One region of the Vibrio lentus genome, then DNA from elsewhere that is predicted to be linked to it. Evidence: predicted binding sites of a transcription regulator. Region 1 holds the regulator's gene; the other holds the start of a gene.
What was found. The regulator CRP, encoded in region 1, controls carbon source genes, mostly activating them, when cyclic AMP is high. The targets are predictions, from matches to a motif close to TGTGANNNNNNTCACA.
Positions count from the first base shown of each region.

Region 1 (7,385 bases):
CTGGTATGGCAAAAGCCAAATCTATTATTACTCGATGAACCAACCAACCACTTGGATCTCGACATGCGTCAGGCGCTGACCTTCGCACTGCAAACGTTTGAAGGTGCGATGGTTATCGTATCGCACGACCGTTACTTACTGCGTGCAACCACCGATGACTTGTACCTAGTACACGACCGTCAGGTTGCGCCGTTTGATGGTGATCTTGACGATTACTATAAATGGCTGACTGAACAGCAAAAAATTGAACGTAAAGAAGCGCAAGCGTTAGCTCCAGCCAAAGACAGCGCGAACAGTGCGGCATCGAAGAAAGAACAAAAACGTAAAGAAGCCGAGTTCAGAAAACTGACCGCGCCTATTCGCAAACAATTGACTCAGTTTGAAAAGAAAATGGATAAGTTGACGCTTGATCTTGAAGAGGCTGAACAGCAATTATCTGACACTTCACTTTATGAAGCTGAAAATAAGGCTAAACTGAATAAAGTACTCGCTCTGCAAGCGAGCAGTAAGTCACAGCTAGAAGAAGTTGAAATGGATTGGATGTCCACTCAAGAAGAGCTTGAGCAAATGGAACAGGAAATGGATAGCTTATGAGCCCAGAGCACGCCTCGACATCACTAACACTGGAACGACTATGGCAATTTAGCCTTCAGTATTACAGTGTGCGCGGTGTAAAGGATGCGTGCTTAGCTTTGCAAAACCAGTTCCACGGCAACGTCAATCTACTGCTGCTTCTCAAATGGCTTGATGAGCAGCAATTGTCTTTTGCTGAAGAAGAGTGGCATAAAGTTCAACAGTGCTTGAGCCGCTCTGAAACTCTTCTTCACAGCTATCGAGAGCTGCGTAAGCACCTCAAACCTCAAGTTATCGATTCTCTCTACCGCGAAGCACTCCAATTTGAGCTGCAGCTAGAGAAGCAACAGCAATCTGATCTCGTCGACTGCATCAACTCTCTGCATCTCTCCTGCAATCAACAATCGCCACTCGCATTTGAGTATTGTCGGCTACTCGGCGCAGAAAACCTCTATGATGCTTTTTCTGAACCAGCCCCTCAGCCTTAACTCGTTACCTTTCCCTTTTATTCCGTCTAGATCCAAGCTTAACCTCGATATTATTCAATCAGTTACTCATGGCGTGTTTTTGTAGCTCGTCTCTGTGAAACCCTTGCGCTTATGCCGAGAATCAACCAAGCTCAAATAAAAACGTGGGCGTTTCACTAAAAGCTCAACACTTTTCAAAGCCCATAAATAAGCATGGACTGTTTTATGACAATATTTACCGCTGCTGCTGGTTTATCAAATCCTCACCTACAGACCTTGGTACCTAGGTTTATTAGAAAGCAGGCGTTGTTTGCTCCTCAATGGCAAACCTTAGAAACACCCGATGGTGACTTTCTCGACCTTGCATGGAGCGAATCACCCGATGGTGACAGCTCCAATGGTGACGAATCCAATAGTGACAACTTGAGTAATGACAACCCAAGCTCTGATAATCAAAGATCTGACAAACCAAGCTCCGACAAACAAAGCAATAAGCCCATCTTCATCTTATTCCATGGATTAGAGGGGAGCTTTGAGAGCCCTTACGCCAATGGACTGATGAATGCGTTTGCTAAGGATGGTTGGTTGTCCGTGATGATGCACTTCAGAGGTTGCAGCGGAAAGCCGAATCGCTTAGCTCGTGCTTACCATTCTGGAGAGGTCGAAGATGCGCGCTTCTTTTTAAGGCATCTGCATTCAAGGTTTCCCAATAACCCTAAGGTTGCGGTTGGGATCTCGCTAGGCGGCAACATGTTGGCTAATTATCTCGCCGACTATGCTGATGATCCGTTAATCTCAGCGGCGACGATTGTTTCAGCCCCCTTTGACCTTGCTTGTTGTTCAAGTCGTATTGAACAAGGCTTCTCCAAACTCTATAAAAAGTACCTGCTCAACTCTTTGAAATCGAATGCATTGAAGAAACATAAGCTGCTGCAAGAGAAGATTGGCATCTCAGCAGAAAGCATCAAGAAGATCGATAAGCTGTATGAGTTTGATGAGCGAATCACTGCGCCTCTGCACGGCTTCAAGAATGCACAAGATTACTATGCTCAATGCTCTGCTTTGCCGAAGTTAAATCGGATTAAGCTACCGACTCAGATCATTCATGCGAAAGATGACCCTTTCATGACCGATGATGTGATTCCAAAATTCGTTCTACCTGACAACATCGATTATCGTCTGTTTCAAAAAGGCGGCCATGTGGGGTTCATTACTGGTAGCACGCTCAAACCAAGGTTTTGGTTAGAAGAAGCATTACCCGCCTACTATGAAAGTATTCAAGATTCGGCATAATGGCCGAGCCTTTTAAGGGCTGAGTGATAGGCGTCGCTAGACACACTAATCAACACATCAATAAACCTATTTATGAACATATCCATGAACATAAAAGAGAGAAGTATTTATGATCATCCCATGGCAAGACATCGCACCAGAAACGCTAGAAAACCTCATTAAAGAATTCGTGCTGCGTGAAGGCACAGACTACGGTGACGTAGAGGTTTCACTGCAAAACAAGATTGACCAAGTGAAACATCAATTAGCCTCAAAGGAAGTCAGTATCGTGTTTTCTGAGCTGCATGAAACCGTTGATATTCAAGTCACAAAACGCTTCTAAGCTGCGCTCATAAAGGAGCCGTGTTATAGTGGTAAACGATTGCTAACAAGTAAGTTACTCAAAAGACAAGGGTTGTCATGTCCGCTAAACATCCAATTATTGCGGTGACGGGTTCATCTGGAGCCGGCACCACCACTACCTCAGAAGCCTTCCGTAAAATGTTCAATATGATGGACGTGAAGGCAGCTTGGGTTGAAGGGGATAGTTTCCATCGCTTCACTCGACCAGAGATGGATGTCGAGATCCGTAAGGCGCGCGAGCAAGGTAAGCACATCAGCTACTTTGGTCCACAGGCTAACGATTTTGGCGCATTAGAAGAGTTCTTCCGTCAATACGGAAATGAAGGCACGGGTAAAGTCCGTAGCTATCTACATACCTTCGATGAAGCCGTTCCTTACAACCAAATGCCCGGCACCTTTACGCCATGGCAAGAGATCCCTGAAAACTCGGATGTGATGTTCTACGAAGGCCTTCATGGTGGCGTAGTCGATGGCGACATTAACGTCTCGCAACACGTCGATCTGCTTATCGGCATGGTACCTATCGTAAACTTGGAGTGGATCCAGAAATTCGTTCGTGACACACGCGATCGTGGGCACTCTCGCGAAGCGGTGATGGATTCTATTGTTCGTTCAATGGATGATTACCTTAACTACATTACCCCGCAGTTTTCGCGCACTCATATCAACTTTCAGCGTGTCCCTACCGTAGATACATCGAATCCACTGAACGCCAAAGGGATTCCAAGTTTAGACGAAAGCTTCGTAGTTATACGTTTGCGCGGCATCAAAAACGTCGATTTCCCTTACCTTTTGGCTATGATTGATGGCTCATTTATGTCACGTCATAACACGCTCGTGGTGCCAGGAGGCAAGATGAGTTTTGCTATGGAGCTCATTGTAAGGCCAATTCTACAACAACTAATCGAAACCGGAAAAATAGGTTAACAAAACGACATTCTGGTTGATTACTTTTCATACCGTGATCATGTGCACAATTTTGCGTAAAAAATCGTAGCTTGGTCACGATTAAAATCAAGAAATAGTACCTGAAAAAGGATACTATTCTTAAACGAAACACAAGATAGCTTGCAGCACTCAACGAGTGCTCTTATCCTAACTGAGTCAATTCAGGCTTAGCTAAAATACGGAAAGCGGCAAGCATACCCTGCAGAGGAAGTGAGATATTATGGTTCTAGGTAAACCTCAAACCGATCCAACATTAGAGTGGTTCCTTTCACACTGTCATATTCATAAGTACCCTTCAAAAAGTACTTTGATTCATGCTGGTGAAAAGGCAGAAACCTTGTACTACATCGTTAAAGGTTCTGTGGCTGTTCTTATCAAAGACGAAGAAGGTAAGGAAATGATTCTTTCTTACCTAAACCAAGGCGACTTCATCGGTGAACTTGGACTTTTCGAAGAAGACCAAGAGCGTACTGCGTGGGTTCGTGCTAAATCTCCTTGTGAAGTAGCTGAAATTTCTTTCAAGAAATTCCGTCAACTTATCCAAGTGAACCCAGATATCCTGATGCGCCTTTCAGCGCAAATGGCAAACCGTCTACAAGTAACTAGCCAAAAAGTTGGTGACTTAGCGTTCCTTGACGTTACCGGTCGTATCGCTCAAACGCTACTTAACCTAGCGAAACAGCCAGATGCAATGACTCACCCTGACGGCATGCAAATCAAGATCACTCGTCAAGAGATTGGCCAGATCGTTGGTTGTTCTCGTGAGACCGTAGGTCGTATCTTGAAGATGCTTGAAGAGCAGAACCTAATTTCTGCACACGGTAAGACTATCGTGGTATACGGCACTCGTTAATCTCGATTAATTGAGCCAAAAATTTGAAAGCCACCAAATGCAAATTTGGTGGCTTTTTTGTTTTCTAAAGATCTAGAGAGCAGATGCGAGATGCGAGATGCGAATGGGACACTTACAACTTCCAAACGTAAACACTCTCGAAGCGGAGCGTACCCGCATCTCTAGGGCAAAGCCCGTGCTCGTATCTTTCTTTAACCGTTGGTGCTTTCAAAGATTTTGTCAGCTGATGCCGCGACAAATCCGGTATAAAGCTCACCATTGGCCATCGCATAACGCTTAGCGAACTCATAGAAGCCACCAGGAATCATCTCATTGCCTTCAACAAATGAAACTGGGACTTTATCTGCCATTGTTGATGATTGCTCTAATAAGACCTCTGGAGAGCCTTTCACCTCGCCGCCAGATGCATTGATCGTGAATCCTGATTCGCTCAGGTAATCATTTACTGCCTGAACTTCATCAAAAGTGTCGAGTTGATTAACGCTCACCGTAAAGTGGTTTGCACCGTAACCATGAGCCGCTAGCCAAGAAGCGTATTCACTCTCTTTTGCTAGCACTTGGAAATCTGCGAAGCTCAAATCCCAAAGACGACCACCAAACAAGAATTCATGACCTTGAAGCTTACTTGCGTCCACTTGCTCAACCAACTTAGCAACGATCTGTTGTAAGCCACTTGAACACTCTTCTACCTTCAACTCACTAATGAACACTTTTGGTTGGTTTGGATCTGGGTGCTCGTAGTGCTTAGCCACTAGCTTCTTGCTCTCAAATAAGTAATCGCCACACGCCTTGTAACCTAACTCAAGGAAAGGTTTAGCCAATGTTTCAATACCTAGCGGTGCAACATTGAAAGTACGCAGTGCAATGTGATCATTAATCAGCGCTTCGTCTTCTTTCAGCAAGTGATGCACTTTCTCTGCCGATGGACAAAGCCTGTGAATGTAATCGTCCCATAGTGATTTAAAGAGTAGATCGGGCGTCATGGTGACTCCTTGTCAGAGGTTCTAGCAAGCTAGTAATTTGGATTAGAAAGGGAGAGGCTGGACATAGAGTCAGCAGCCATCAGCCTGTGACATACTTGTTCTATTATTATCTACCGCCCAATCGAGGTGTCGGACGTGGGTGAAAAGAGGAAGCGATAACACCGCTTCCTTATTACACAATCAATGAATCTGTTACTCATGAACCTAGAGCTCATAAGCTTATGATTCATCAAGTTAAAGCTTAAAAGCCAAAACTACAGCTCAATACCTGGGCTAAACGTAGCTGGCAGTTGAGTTTCACCACCTTCCATTGAAGCCATAGGGTAAGCACAGTAGTCAGCCGCGTAGTAAGCACTTGGGCGTAGGTTGCCTGAAGCACCCGGGCCGCCAAATGGTGCATCACCACTTGCGCCTGTTAGCTGGCGGTTACGGTTAACAATACCCGCACGGATATGGTCAACGAAGTATTCCCATTCAGAATCATCTGTTGATACAAGACCCGCCGACAAACCAAAGCGCGTGTCATTAGCCAGCTCAACGGCTTGCTCTAGCGATTGGTAGCGAACCACTTGCAGCAATGGGCCGAAGTACTCTTCATCTGGCAACTCAGCAATGTTGGTTGCATCGATAATACCCGGAGAAACAAACGCCGCTTCGCCCGCTTTTGCTTCAACTAGGCTTACACCACCTAGTGATTGCAGATTAGCTTGCGCGTCCAAAATGAACTTAGCCGCCGCTTCAGAGATCTGTGGTCCCATGAAGGGTGCTGGCTCAGCGAATGGCTGATCAACACGAATCTTCAAGGTAGCCGCAACAAGCTTATCGAGCAGTTGATCGCCCTTCTCGCCAACAGGAACATACAAGCGACGAGCACACGTACAACGTTGACCTGCACTGATGAAGGCTGATTGAATAATGGTATAAACCGTCGCGTCAGCATCACCAAATTGGTCACTGATCACCATAGGGTTGTTGCCACCCATCTCTAGCGCCAGCATCTTGCCCGGTTGACCTGCGAATTGACGGTGAAGGATATGACCGGTATTAGCACTACCCGTGAATAGCACGCCATCAAGACCTTTAGCATCGGCTAGTGCGATACCTGTCTCTTTAGCGCCTTGCACTAGGTTGATCACGCCAGCAGGAAGGCCAGCTTCTTGCCATAGCTTCATCGCAAACTCACCTGTCCAAGGTGTCTGCTCTGACGGCTTAAATACCACGGTATTACCCGATAGCAGTGCTGGAACAATATGACCGTTAGGTAGGTGACCTGGGAAGTTGTAAGGACCAAATACCGCCATAACGCCTAATGGACGATGACGCAGTACGATTTGGTTACCTGTCGCTTCACGTGAAGCTTCACCAGTACGTTCGTGGTATGCACGAATAGAGATAGCGATCTTGCCCGCCATCGCGCCCGCTTCAGTACGAGTTTCCCAAATCGGTTTACCTGTCTCTTTTGCAATAATCTGTGCTATCTCTTCGCTGTTCTCTTTTACTTTCTCAGCAAAGTTCAACACGATCGCTTCACGCTCTGCAAAGCTCAGTTTCTTCCAAACTAAGAACGCATCACGAGCCGCTGCTACTGCAGATTCAACCTGCGCTGGTGTTGCACTATCGCCTTGCCACACCACTTCATTGTTGTATGGGCTTACTGATGTCATGGCGTCGCCTTGACCTGCCACCCACTGTCCTGCTATCCACTGAGTCATACTTCTATCCTTAAAATCTTCGACAGATAATCGCCGCTCTTATTGAGCCAACATGCGAACGAATTCGCCTTCTTTTACTTCAAGAGCGCTTGCTACTTCAGATGATAAAATCACTGTGTCGCTTGCTTGGTCATACGCGCCTTTCGCGGCTACTGCGCGGAAGTTCTCAAACGAGGTATTACCAATTAGGAAGTCTTTAGAGCTGGAGTGCTCT
Region 1 is NZ_JAUFQE010000002.1:2,737,186-2,744,570, forward strand. Features, by position in the region: gene QWZ07_RS20820 (ABC transporter ATP-binding protein) at 1-594, shown strand, start outside; gene QWZ07_RS20825 (TIGR02444 family protein) at 591-1,061, shown strand; gene QWZ07_RS20830 (hydrolase) at 1,266-2,333, shown strand; gene QWZ07_RS20835 (YheU family protein) at 2,443-2,655, shown strand; gene QWZ07_RS20840 (phosphoribulokinase) at 2,733-3,602, shown strand; gene crp (cAMP-activated global transcriptional regulator CRP) at 3,844-4,476, shown strand; gene QWZ07_RS20850 (DUF1338 domain-containing protein) at 4,668-5,459, opposite strand; gene astD (succinylglutamate-semialdehyde dehydrogenase) at 5,714-7,171, opposite strand; gene astA (arginine N-succinyltransferase) at 7,211-7,385, opposite strand, start outside.

Region 2 (7,385 bases), 180 kb from region 1:
TGCGCGCATCAGCTTATTTGTCGATAAAAAGACACAGCAGCTTCAATTTGGTTTCCGCAAAAAGCAAAGCAAGCGGATTGAAAATATTACCGATTGTGCGGTGCTTGACCCTCGTCTCAATATCTTGCTGCCAAAGCTGAAAAGTTTACTGAATACTTTCAGCAATCTTACTTCTTTAGGACACGTTGAATTAGTGATCGGGGATACTGGTCCAGTCATGGTGCTACGCCACCTTAAGCCTTTGGTTGAAAAAGATGAGCAATCTTTGATTGAGTTGGCTCAGTCAGAAGGCGCTACGCTGTATTCTATGCCAGAAACTGACAAGTTGATTCGTTTAGTGGGTGATACGCCAAGCTATAGCGAAACCGGCGTAACCTTACCTTTTGAGCCAAACCACTTCATTCAAGTGAATCAAAAGGTCAATCAGCAGATGGTAACTCAAGCGATTGAATGGTTAGAGCCTCAAGCCGATGAGCGAGTGCTCGACCTGTTTTGTGGCTTGGGCAACTTCAGTCTGCCTATCGCACAACAATCTGCGTTTGTGGTGGGGGTTGAAGGTGTCGATGAAATGGTTCAGCAGGCAACGTCTAATGCAGCTTTGAATCAATTAAGCAATACAGAATTCTACCAAGCAAACCTTGAAGAAGAGTTGTCTTCACAACCTTGGGCAAAAGAAAGATTTGATAAAATCTTACTCGATCCAGCTCGTGCTGGAGCGAGTGGGATCGTTGATCAAATTTCAGGGTTAGGAGCGAAGCGTGTGGTTTATGTTTCGTGTAATCCTGCTACTCTAGCTAGAGATTCAGAGAGCTTAGAAAAACAAGGCTACCAATTGGCTAAGCTAGGCATGTTGGACATGTTCCCTCATACCAGTCATCTCGAATCGATGGCTCTCTTTATCAAGGCTTAGAAGCCCTTAAATAAGGCTTAAAAATGTATTACAAAGGTGCGGGGCAGCCTGCACTGATATCAATATGAGTCGAACTAACGTGGAACCAGTTAGTCATATTGAATTGGGTATAAAACATAATAACTAGGAAGGCATGATGGTTGCGGTACGAAGCGCACATTTAAACCCAAGCGAACAGTTTGAGCTAGATAATTGGATTGCGTCACTGAATCAAGACGCAAAAACCTCGAATAAACTGACCAAAGTTTATCGTCACTGTGAAGAGCTATTAAAAGATCACGAGCAAGGTGAACTTTTGCTTTGGCGTGGTCGCGAGATGATCGAAATCTTGGTCACCTTGTCTATGGATCGCGCTACTTTAGTGGCGGCGCAACTCTTCCCAGTCGTATCAAGCGGTGTTTTTGAGCGCGAAGCGTTTGAAGAAAGTTACGGAAAGGAAACCGTAAAGCTGATTGATGGCGTCGAAGAAATGGCGGCTTTGGGCCAGCTAAATGTCACCCTTGAAGGCAGTGCAGCCTCGGGTCAAGTCGATAATGTTCGACGAATGCTATTGGCCATGGTGGATGATTTCCGCTGCGTAGTCATTAAACTAGCAGAGCGAATTTGTAACCTCATAGAAGTGAAAAAGGCCCCTGATGCTGTGCGCCGTGCGGCAGCAAAAGAGTGTGCCAACATCTATGCGCCTCTTGCAAACCGTTTAGGTATTGGTCAGCTAAAGTGGGAAATTGAAGATTACGCTTTCCGCTACCAACAACCAGATACATACAAGCAGATTGCTAAACAGCTGTCTGAGCGGCGTATTGTGCGCGAACAATACATCACCGACTTTGTTGACGATCTCACGTCAGAAATGAACCGTTCAAGCATCAATGCTGAAGTCAGCGGTCGACCAAAACACATCTACAGTATCTGGCGCAAAATGCAGAAAAAAGGCTTAGAGTTTGATGAGCTTTTTGACGTGCGTGCGGTGCGTATTATCGCCGACCAACTGCAAGACTGTTATGCCGGCTTAGGTGTGGTTCACACCAAATATAAACACCTACCTAGTGAATTTGATGACTATGTTGCGAACCCTAAGCCGAATGGTTATCAGTCGATTCATACCGTAGTTCTTGGCCCTGAAGGCAAGACCATTGAAATTCAGATTCGTACCAAGCAGATGCATGAAGACTCTGAATTGGGCGTTGCTGCGCACTGGAAATACAAAGAAGGTGCATCTAGCGGCGTACGCAGTGGCTACGATGAGAAAATTACTTGGTTGCGTAAGCTTATCGACTGGCAAGAAGAGATGTCGGATTCTGGCGAGATGCTGGATGAAGTACGTAGCCAAGTCTTTGATGATCGTGTCTATGCCTTTACACCTCGCGGAGATGTGGTCGATTTACCAATGGGTGCAACACCGTTGGACTTTGCTTACCACATCCACTCGATGGTTGGACACCGTTGTATCGGTGCCAAAGTAGCGGGTCGAATCGTTCCGTTTACTCATAAGTTGGCGATGGGCGATCAGGTTGAGATCATCACTCAAAAAGAACCGAATCCATCACGTGATTGGCTAAACCCGACCACAGGCTTTGTTCATTCAAGTCGAGCTCGTGCAAAAATTAACGCTTGGTTCCGTGCTCAGAGTCGTGAGAAAAACCTCGAAGCTGGACGAGATATCTTAGAAGTTGAACTAGGCAGAGTCGGTGCAACACTAAAAGATGCTGAGCAATATGCGCTGAAACGATTCAACGTTAATACTCCAGATGAATTGTATGCGGGTATTGGTAGCGGCGATTTACGTATTAACCAAGTCGTTAATCACATCAATGCTTTGGTCAACAAACCAACGGCGGAAGAAGAAGACAAAAAAGCATTAGAGAAACTGCTTGAGTCTGACAATAAGCCTGCGCATCAGAGCCGCCCGAAAAAGGATGCTGTCGTTGTTGAAGGTGTCGATAACTTAATGACCCACTTGGCTCGTTGTTGTCAGCCGATCCCGGGCGATGTGATCAAAGGTTACATTACTCAAGGGCGTGGTATCTCAGTACACCGCAGCGATTGTGAACAGTTAAGTGAACTTAACCTGCATGCTCCCGAACGTATTATCGATACAGTCTGGGGCGATGGTTTTGTAGGCTCGTATATCTTAACGCTGCGTGTAGAGGCGCTAGAACGTACCGGCTTGTTGAAAGACATAACATCCCTGTTCTTGAACGAAAAAGTCAGTGTGACGACAATGAAGAGCCGTATTGACTATAAACGTCAGCTATCGGTGATGGATTTCGATTTGGAAGTGACCAACATTGAAATTCTGAGTCGAGTGACGAGCCGTGTCGAGCAAATCAAAGATGTGATGAGCGTAAAACGCCTCGGCTAGTTTTTACGTCGTACTTGGCTTTCTAACTGTGTTAACTGCACACTATACTCGCTTCATCACATAGGCAAGCTATGCTCAGAAGTCTCGTAAGTTTGTTGCCTTGTTAGAAGAGCCAATTACTTAGTAAAACAAAGATACTCGTCATTCCCTACAGTGAGGGACGAACGTGATAGGGAATCTCGCCAAGCGATTTGAGATCCCCAACTCGCTCATTCTTCGCTCTTGAGGATGACTGAAAAAATAGAAAGGTGAGTGGTTTTGGCTGCTCACCTTTTTTAGTTTTAGAAGACGTTATAAATTTAAAAATCAAAGACAGTGAATAGGAAGAAAACGATGAATCACCCGATTGAACAACTTGAACAGATTATGACTAAGCTGCGCGATCCTGAAGGTGGCTGTCCTTGGGATTTGAAACAAAATTTTGAAACAATTGTGCCGCATACTATCGAAGAAACCTACGAGGTGGTGGACGCGATTCACAACAAAGATTGGCCGAACCTACAAGAAGAGTTGGGTGACCTGTTGTTTCAGGTAATCTTCTACAGCCAATTGGCGAAAGAGCAGGGCTTGTTTGAATTCTCTGATGTGGTCGACGGTATCAATGAGAAACTGACGCGCCGTCATCCACATGTATTTTCTGATACAGAGTTTGCCAGTGATGAAGAAATTAATGCCAACTGGGAAGCTGAAAAAGCCAAAGAGAAAGCACAGGCAGGCAAAACTCAAGAAAGTATTCTAGACTCAATACCAAACTCTCTACCTGCACTTTCGCGTGCTACAAAAATTCAAAAGCAAGTCGCGAAATTTGGCTTTGATTGGGACTCTATTGGGCCAGTCGCCGACAAGGTTTTAGAGGAAGTTGATGAGGTGCTAGAAGAAGCACTTCAAGTAACGCCAAACGAAGATTTAGTTGAAGAAGAACTGGGTGATTTGTTGTTTGCTACCGTCAATTTAGTGCGACATTTGGGTAAAAATCCAGAAACGGCTCTCAATAAAGCCAATCTGAAATTTTCACGCCGCTTTAAAGGTGTGGAACAAAAAGTTCGTCAGCAAGATAAAATTTTGACCGACTTTTCTCTACAACAGCTTGATTCCATGTGGGATGAAGTCAAAGTGGCGGAGAAAAGATCATCAAAGCTTTTATCATGAATTGATTTGAAGCAAAAAATAAAAAATTGCAGTGTGATAGATTTCACGTTGTGGCGATAAGGGGCTTCTGGTATATTTTCATCCCGTCCAGAAGTAATCCATTTCCCTCATTCAACCAATTTCAGGTTAAACATGACGACAAATTACATTTTTGTTACTGGCGGGGTTGTATCCTCTCTAGGTAAAGGTATTGCAGCAGCATCTCTTGCGGCTATTTTAGAAGCTCGTGGTCTTAAAGTGACTATGATGAAGCTTGACCCTTACATCAACGTTGATCCAGGCACTATGAGCCCGACTCAACACGGTGAAGTGTTCGTTACGGAAGATGGCGCTGAAACAGACCTTGACCTTGGTCACTATGAGCGATTCATTCGCACCAAGATGACTAAGCGTAACAACTTCACAGCAGGTCGTGTTTATGCTGACGTTCTACGTAATGAACGTCGTGGTGACTACCTAGGTGCAACAATCCAGGTTATCCCTCACATCACTAACTCTATCAAAGAACGCGTAATCTCTGGTGCTAAAGGCCACGATATCGCGCTTGTTGAAGTTGGTGGTACTGTAGGTGATATTGAATCTCTACCATTTATGGAAGCGATTCGTCAGCTAGCAGTAGAACTAGGCCGTGAACGCGCAATGTTCATGCACCTTACTCTAGTGCCATACCTAGCAGCTGCGGGTGAAGTGAAAACTAAGCCAACGCAACACTCTGTAAAAGAGCTACTGTCTATCGGTATTCAACCTGACATCCTAGTTTGTCGTTCAGATCGTGTTATCCCAGCAAACGAACGTAAGAAAATTGCTCTTTTCTGTAATGTACAAGAAAAAGCAGTTATCTCTATGAAAGACGTAGATTCAATCTACAAGATCCCACAATTAATCCGTGCTCAAGGCATTGATGATCTTGTATGTACGCGTTTCGGTATCAATGCACCAGAAGCTGATCTGTCTGAGTGGGAACAAGTAATTTACGAAGAAGCTAACCCAACGGGTGAAGTGACGATTGGTATGGTTGGTAAGTACATTGAACTGCCTGACGCATACAAATCAGTAAATGAAGCGCTGAAACACGCAGGCTTGAAAAACCGCCTAAGTGTCACAATTAAATATGTAGATTCACAAGATGTTGAATCTAAAGGCACAGAAATTCTACAAGACCTAGATGCAATCCTAGTTCCTGGTGGCTTTGGCGACCGTGGTGTTGAAGGTAAGATCCTTGCTGCACAATACGCTCGTGAAAACAAAGTACCTTACTTAGGTATCTGTCTAGGTATGCAAGTTGCTCTTATTGAGTACGCTCGTAACGTTGCGAAGATGGAAGGTGCACACTCTTCTGAATTCTGCAAAGAAACTAAATACCCTGTTGTTGGCCTAATCACTGAGTGGATTGACGGCGAAGGTAAAGTTGAAGAGCGTACTGAGAAATCAGACCTAGGCGGCACAATGCGTCTTGGTTCACAGCTTTGTCACCTAGCGAAAGGGACGAAAGCTTACGAATTATACGGTAGCGCGACGATCCATGAACGTCACCGTCACCGTTACGAAGTGAACAACAATCTTCGTCCACAAATCGAAAAAGCGGGCCTAAAAGTATCGGGTCTGTCTGCGGACAAGAAACTGGTTGAAGTTATTGAGAACCCGAACCACCCATGGTTTGTTGCTGCTCAGTTCCACCCAGAGTTCACTTCAACACCTCGCGATGGTCACCCATTGTTTGCAGGTTTCGTTAAAGCGGCTGGCGAATTCCAGCGCGGCGAATTAGAAAAGTAAAAAGGAATCCAGGTAGCTGCGTAAGTTGTGCTGCTACCTTTAAATTTGACATTTATATATTCAACGAGAAGGAAACATTCAATGTCTAAGATCGTTAAAGTTCTAGGTCGTGAAATCATCGATTCACGTGGTAACCCAACTGTAGAAGCTGAAGTACACCTAGAAGGCGGTTTCGTAGGTATGGCTGCTGCTCCATCTGGCGCATCTACTGGTTCTCGCGAAGCTCTTGAGCTACGTGACGGCGACAAATCACGTTTCCTAGGTAAAGGTGTTCTTAAAGCAATTGAAGCTGTAAACGGCCCAATCGCTGACGCTCTAGTTGGTAAAGACGCTAAAGCACAAGCTGACGTTGACCAAGTTATGCTTGATCTAGACGGTACTGAGAACAAGTCTAAGTTTGGCGCTAACGCTATCCTTGCTGTTTCTCTAGCTAACGCAAAAGCTGCTGCTGCTGCGAAAGGCATGCCTCTATACGAGCACATTGCTGAGCTAAACGGTACTGCTGGTCAGTTCTCTATGCCTCTACCAATGATGAACATCATCAACGGTGGCGAGCACGCTGATAACAACGTTGACATCCAAGAGTTCATGATCCAACCAGTTGGCGCTAAAACTCTTAAAGAAGGTCTGCGTATCGGCGCTGAAGTATTCCACAACCTAGCTAAAGTTCTTAAGTCTAAAGGCTACAGCACTGCAGTTGGTGATGAAGGTGGTTTCGCTCCTAACCTTAAATCTAACGCTGAAGCTCTAGAAGTTATCGCAGAAGCTGTTGCAGCTGCTGGTTACGAACTAGGTAAAGACGTTACTCTTGCTATGGACTGTGCTGCATCTGAGTTCTTCGACAAAGAAGCTGGCATCTACAACATGAAGGGCGAAGGTAAAACTTTCACTTCTGAAGAGTTCAACCACTACCTAGCTGAACTAGCGAACAACTTCCCAATCGTTTCTATCGAAGACGGTCTTGACGAGTCAGATTGGGATGGCTTCAAGCACCAAACTGAACTTCTAGGCGACAAGCTTCAAATCGTTGGTGACGATCTTTTCGTTACAAACACTAAGATTCTTGCTGAAGGTATCGAGAAAGGCGTAGCTAACTCTATCCTTATCAAGTTCAACCAAATCGGTTCTCTAACTGAGACTCTAGCTGCTATCAAGATGGCTAAAGACGCTGGCTACACTGCAGTAATCTCT
Region 2 is NZ_JAUFQE010000002.1:2,552,553-2,559,937, reverse strand. Features, by position in the region: gene rlmD (23S rRNA (uracil(1939)-C(5))-methyltransferase RlmD) at 1-910, shown strand, start outside; gene relA (GTP diphosphokinase) at 1,047-3,272, shown strand; gene mazG (nucleoside triphosphate pyrophosphohydrolase) at 3,606-4,421, shown strand; gene pyrG (CTP synthase) at 4,554-6,194, shown strand; gene eno (phosphopyruvate hydratase) at 6,276-7,385, shown strand, end outside.
Region 2: a site for CRP is predicted at 4,454-4,469, ahead of pyrG (CTP synthase). Genes of this name have one in related genera too.